DNA from 2 places in the Arthrobacter sp. N1 genome. Region 1 is predicted to be linked to the other one. Evidence: riboswitches for the same ligand, from Rfam matches in the RefSeq annotation. Region 1 holds a riboswitch; the other holds the start of a gene.
The links. Region 1 has a riboswitch for cyclic di-GMP ahead of NVV32_RS03590 (hypothetical protein). Riboswitches for the same ligand answer to the same signal wherever they lie in the genome.

Region 1 (2,998 bases):
TGGAAGGCGGCGATGTCCGCGGCGACGAGCCCGCGGGTCACGGCCTGCATGCGCTGCTGGAACTCGTAGGTGACCTCGGAGATGCCGTGGCCCTTCCCGAGGCGCCGGCGCACGCGCCGGATGTCCTTCGCCACGAGGTCGAGGGCTTCCTCGACCCGCTCGGAGTCGGGGCCCAGGCCTTTCTTGGCCTTGGCGATGACCTTGTCCGAGGTCTTCAGCGCCTTGTGGAGGGCCAGTTCGATCTCCGTCACGTACCGCGTGACGCCGAGCTGCATGAGGGCCTCGCGGCGGATGATCGCGTTGGACCCGCAGAAGAACGCCGCGTTCCAGCCGTCCTTGCCCTGCTGGATGGGTCCATAGAACAGGGGGGCCTGGCTGCCCAGGGGATCGGAGTCCGGGACGTTGACGAAGACCTGCGGCGTCTGGACCAGGGCCATCTTCTCGTTGGTGAAGTAGCCGAGCGTCCTGTCGAGGATGAGCGGATCCGGGATCTGGTCGGCGTCCAGGATCACGAGGAATTCCCCGTCCGTGGACATCAGGGCGTTGTTGAGGTTGCCGGCCTTCGCGTGGCGCGGCATGTCCTTCCAGTCGGCGGAGCGCGTGATCCAGCCGATGCCCTCCGCCTCGGCTGCTGCGCGCACCTCGGCGCGGTTGCCGTCGTCGAGGATCCACGTCCGGTGCGGGTAGCGGATGGCCTTGGCGGCGCGCGCCGTGGTGAGGACGAGGTCCAGCGGCTCGTTGTAGGTGGTGATGAAGACGTCCACGGTGAGGCCCTCGGGTGCCTCGGGCGGCGTGCGCTTCTTCAGCCTCCACACCGTGAAGCCGAACAGCAGGGAGTCGATCAGCGAGTAGGTCTCCGCGAGGATCAGCGGGATGGCGATCCACCAGGCGTCCCAGTTGATGGAGAAGAGCCACCGCCACGCGATGTAGTTGATGCCGAGCACCGCGGTGACCAGCACGATCGCCCGGACGAGGAGCGTCCTGCCCTTCGGGAGGTCGTCGCTCGCGGCGCGGCGCCGGGTGCGCGCGGACAGCCCGGTCGTCGGAGTGTTCCCCATGCTTCTGTGCTCTCCATCTGCTGCGCACGCGCTGAGGCGCGTCGCTTCGGTGACTTGTGTGCGCCGGGCCGGCCGCACTGAGACGCTCACCGGGCCACGAGGGACCGTGCAGCATGCACCAAAGGTACCCGAGCGTGCTCCTGCTGCCACGTCGGGCATGGACTTGCGGCAATGCTGGGCACAATCTGCGCCGGCGCGTGGTTCCGGCCGCATGCCGGTGCGGGAGGATTGAACGGTCGGCAGCGCGAGCGTCGGCACCGCCGGGGCAGCCGCCCGGTGAGAAGGGCAAACCCGGTGCGAGCCGGAGACGCAAAGCCACGGGGCCCCAGGGGTCAGCCGGGCTACCGAACCAGAAGGCCTGTGCATGCTCCGTCGTCCAGCACTCCGTTCCGCCCTCAGCGGGGTCCTCGCGGCCCTCCTGCTCGCCGTCTCCGTGCCCACGCCGGTCGTCGCCGCGGACACGACCCCGATGGCTGCCGTTCCCGGTCCCGTGGGTGATTTCGCCTGGAAGGGCCTCAATTGGGAGAAGCGCTGGTGGAGCGGCGCACCGAACTACAACAAGCAGTTCGACCCCGCCAACGTCAGCAGCCCTGACGCCGACGGCCACGTGACCATGACGCTCTCGAATCCGACCGGCGCGGCCACCATCGGGGCCGAGTTCAACACGACCCGCCACGGTTTCGGCTACGGCACCTACAGCACCACCATCGAGAAGGACCTCACCACGCTCCAGAAGGAGGTGGTGTGGGGATGCCTGTTCACCTACGACCCCGCCGTCGCCCCGGGCTACAACGAGATGGACCTTTGCGAGGCCAGTTCATGGGGCGGTGGCAGCAACTACGGCCAGGTGTGGCCCATCACGCAGGGGCACGGCTACTGGTTCGACGCGAGCAAGGGACCCGGGGTCGGCAACGACACGGCGATCTTCGGCGTCACGGACCACCCGATCCTCACGCATCGCCTGGTGTGGGAGCCGGACAGGCTGACGTTCGAGACCTTCGCGGGGGAGGGCTACGGCGGCCCCCTGCTCAAGCGCACCGTGATGCAGGGCCCGAACGTCCCCGAGCCGGCCCGGGAGACCATCCACTTCAACCTCTGGGTGACCGACGGCGGGGGAGGGGATCCCGCGGCAGTGAAACCGGAGAAGGTGGTGGTGAGGGACTTCTCGTTCACGCCGGCGCCGGTGACGGCTCCCACCCCGTCGCCGACCGCTCCTGCGCCGTCGCCGTCCGCAAGCCCGTCGGCGACCCCGACGAAGCCGGCGCCGTCGCCGTCCGCGAGCCCGACAGCCGCACCGACGAGGCCGGCCCCGTCGCCGTCCGCGAGCCCGACAGCCGCACCGACGAGGCCGGCGCCGTCGCCGTCCGCGAGCCCGACACTTGCTCCGACGAAGCCGGCGCCGTCGCCGTCCGCGAGCCCGACACTTGCTCCGACGAAGCCGGCCCCGTCGCCGACCCCGACGAAGCCGTTGCCGAAGCCGACCGTCCAGCCCAAGGCCATCACGCTCGCGGCCAGGAACACCACGGCGCACCGCCTGTACGCGACGACGCTGACGTGGTCCCGGGCTCAGGGGTCCACGGTCACCCTGGTGGCGGACGGGAGCCGCCGCCCGGTCGTGAACTCGGGCCGGGTGGCGACCTCGTCGAAGTCACCCTCCGCGCGGTACCAGATCTGTGACGCGTCCCGCTGCTCACCGATCGTCCTCGGCGGGCGCTGACGCCACGGCCGACCAGGCGGTCGGCGACGGCTGACGGTCGGGCACCGGAGCTACATGTCGGCGTAGCGCCTGGCCTGCCCGAGTGCTTCGCGCATGGCGTCCGCGGAGAGCTGGGGCCCGTAGGCGGCCGTGTCCCGCTGGAAGCGCCAGCCCTCGGTGAGCGGTCCGGCATCGACGGTGTCGAAGCCGAACTCGTCGAGCAGCTCGGTGACGGCCTGCTTCG
Region 2 (2,998 bases), 1.1 Mb from region 1:
CTCCGTCTCCTTCGCCTGACCGGGCGGACCCTCGCTCGACCCGGCCCGACCGACCGACTGGAGAGGCACCGGCATCGGCGCTGGTGGCAGCCTCGGTAGGACGGGCCGCCGGCGGGGACCTACAGCGCCACGAGGGCGTCGATGATCTCGTAGGTCTCCGTCCGCGTGGTGTAGTCCACCCGCACGTCGATCAGCCGGATGGTGCCGGTCGCATCGGCCACGACCACCGTGGGGAACGGGATGGCGGCAGTGCTGTCCATGTTGCTCCCCGCCACGTCGATGCCGAGGGCCTCCCGGGCCCGCAGCGACTCCGGGCTGGGAGTCGTCACGATGCCGAGGTGCGCCGCGAGCGCATTGCCCTCGTCGGAGTACAGCTCGAAGTGCAGTCCGGCCTGTCGCCCTCCCCGCGCGGCCACATCCGGCGCCTGCGGGCTGACCGCGATCAGCCTGGTTCCGAAGGCCTCGACCACGGGGCGGAGCTCCCGCTGGTAGGTCTTGAGCGCGATACTGCAGTACGGACACCAGGACCCGCGGTAGAAGACGATGATCGCGGCGGCGGCATCGAGCACCGTGGACAGGCTCACGGTCCGGCCGGCGGCGTCGTGCAGGACCGCATCCGGGAGCCGGTCACCGACGCGGGCGATACCCTCCGGCAGTCCCGCGCGGCGGAGGTCCTCCTGCTCGCGGGCGAAGACCGCGGCGAGTTCCGGCCCCACCCGTGCCTCGAATTCCGGCCTGTAGCCGTCCACCTGAGACGCAATGGTGCGCGTGAACGCCGGTATCTGCTTCATGGTTCCCTCCAGCACAACCCGTCGCGGGTGCCTCCAACCGCGACAGGACCATTGTGGGCCAGGACACACCAAAAGCACAGCAGTGCCGGGCTTCCCCGCGCGGTGCAGGTGCTGGGCACCGGAGGAGTCGCTGCGCCGGACCTGCACCAATCCTTCGGCAGAATTCGGGGTAATCGCACCCCGGGGCGTGTAGGGCGCGGGAGAATGGAAGCAGTCCACGAGGACGGACGACCGGCGGGTGGCCGCCGGGCGACAAAGGCAAACCCGGTGCGAGCCGGGGACGCAAAGCCACGGGACCCACGCGGTCAGCCGGGCTACCGAACCAGCGAGGTACCCCGCATGAGCATCGTCCCCGCCCAGCCCCTCCCGCCCGGCACGCTCCCCGCCGCCGCCCGGATCCTGTTGCTCCTCACTGCGGTGGCCGTGCTGATGGTGGGTCTCACGCCTCCTCCGGCCGGCGCCGCGGCGACGATCACGCTGAGCAGCTCCGCCGGGACAGCCGGCGCAGGCGTCACCGTGACGGGTGCTGGCTTCCCCAAGCGCACGAAGGGGACCGTCGTCGCGGGCACCAGCCGCGTCGCGGTCACGACGACGTCGACCGGCACCCTCCAGGTGTCGATCGTGCCCGGCGGTTCGGGGACGGTGACCATCAGCGCAGCGGTCGGCAGCGCCGCTGCCTCCACCGGGTACACGGTCCTCGCGGCGGCGCCCGGGACCGACTCCTCCAAGGGCATCCGCTTCGGCGTCGGCACCGGTGGCGGTCCCGCCGCAGGGGGCGAGCTCGACGAGGTGGCAGCCCTGGCGGGCGAGGCTCCGTCGATCGTCCTCTCCTACAAGGACTTCAACCAGCCCGCGCCCATCGCGGAGCTGGAGGCCGTCAGGGCGCGGGGCGCCGAGACGCTGCTGACGTGGGAGCCGTGGACCTGGGGCGGCGGCACGGAGCAGCCCGCCTACTCGCTCGACCGCATCGCCGCGGGCGACTTCGACGCCTACCTGCGTGAGTGGGGCAGCGCCCTCGGTCAGTGGGGCCGGCCCGTCTACCTGCGGTTCGGGCACGAGATGAACGGCGACTGGTACCCGTGGTCCGAGGGCGTCAACGGGAACGGTGCGGGAGACTACGTGGCCGCCTACCGCCACGTGCACGACGTCGTCCGGTCCACCGGAGCCACGAATGTCAGCTGGGTCTGGAACCCGAACGTGCCCTACTGGGGCTCCACCCCGCTGGACGGCCTGTACCCGGGGCAGGGCTATGCCGACGTCGTCGCCCTCGACGGCTACAACTGGGGTACGTCGCAGACCTGGAGCGGCTGGCAGGATCCTGCGGCGCTGTTCGGGGACGGCCTCGCGCAGCTGCGGCGCCTCGCACCCGGTACGCCCATCGTGATCGCCGAGACGTCCTCCTCCGAACTCGGCGGCTCCAAGGCCCGCTGGATCACGGACCTCTTCGGATACCTCTCCGCCCAGCCGGACGTGGTCGGCCTGGTCTGGTTCCACATCGCCAAGGAGGCGGACTGGCGGATCGACAGCTCCACGGCGTCGGTCGACGCCTTTGCTGCCGCCCTGGACGCGAGGCGCTGAGGACCTCTCCTCCTTCACGGCGCGGGCCCCCACATCGCGCGTCAGCGAAGGGGCTGACACCGCGGGCACCACCAGGTCCGGCGACGGCCCGGATCACCGGGCACCTCCGCCCGCACACGGATGGTGGTGCCGCAGCGCAGGCACTGCTTCCCGGCTCGTCCCGCGACCCAGTGTTGCTCCCCCTTCCGCGTCCTGCCGGTGGTGACCTGGTGGGCGCCGGGCTGGGTCGCCGAGAAGCGCAGGCACCGTGCGCCCAACGCCACGAGGGCCGGGACGTCGACGTCGGCCATCACCGTGTCGGGGTGCACGCCGCGCAGGAAGCAGAGCTCGTTGGCCCACAGGTTGCCGAAGCCCGCCACGTTGCGCTGGTCGAGCAGGGCTGCCGCCACCCGCTCGCCCGGGTCGCGTCGCAACCTCCGCACCGCCTCCTCGACCGACCAGTCCGGACGGAGCGGGTCCGGCCCGAGATGCCCGACGACGTCGTGTTCAGCGCGCGTGGCCACGAGGCCGACGACGGGCAGGGCCAGGCCGTAGGCCGTCGGCCCGTCCCTCACCGCCAGGATGACGCGGGCGTCGGGCAGGAGCGCGCGGGGAAGCGACCTGCCCGGCGCCGTCACCGTCCACGAGCC

Region 2: linked by a shared signal. The riboswitch ahead of NVV32_RS15370 (glycoside hydrolase family 26 protein) and the one ahead of NVV32_RS03590 (hypothetical protein) in region 1 are both predicted to bind cyclic di-GMP.

What each region holds. Positions count from the first base shown of each region.
Region 1 is NZ_CP102608.1:770,645-773,642, forward strand. Features, by position in the region: gene NVV32_RS03585 (glycosyltransferase) at 1-1,058, opposite strand, end outside; cyclic di-GMP riboswitch class I at 1,333-1,407, shown strand; gene NVV32_RS03590 (hypothetical protein) at 1,423-2,775, shown strand; gene NVV32_RS03595 (NADPH-dependent F420 reductase) at 2,826-2,998, opposite strand, start outside.
Region 2 is NZ_CP102608.1:3,303,622-3,306,619, forward strand. Features, by position in the region: gene NVV32_RS15360 (ROK family transcriptional regulator) at 1-19, shown strand, start outside; gene NVV32_RS15365 (peroxiredoxin-like family protein) at 120-791, opposite strand; cyclic di-GMP riboswitch class I at 1,039-1,113, shown strand; gene NVV32_RS15370 (glycoside hydrolase family 26 protein) at 1,131-2,369, shown strand; gene NVV32_RS15375 (DNA-formamidopyrimidine glycosylase family protein) at 2,411-2,998, opposite strand, start outside.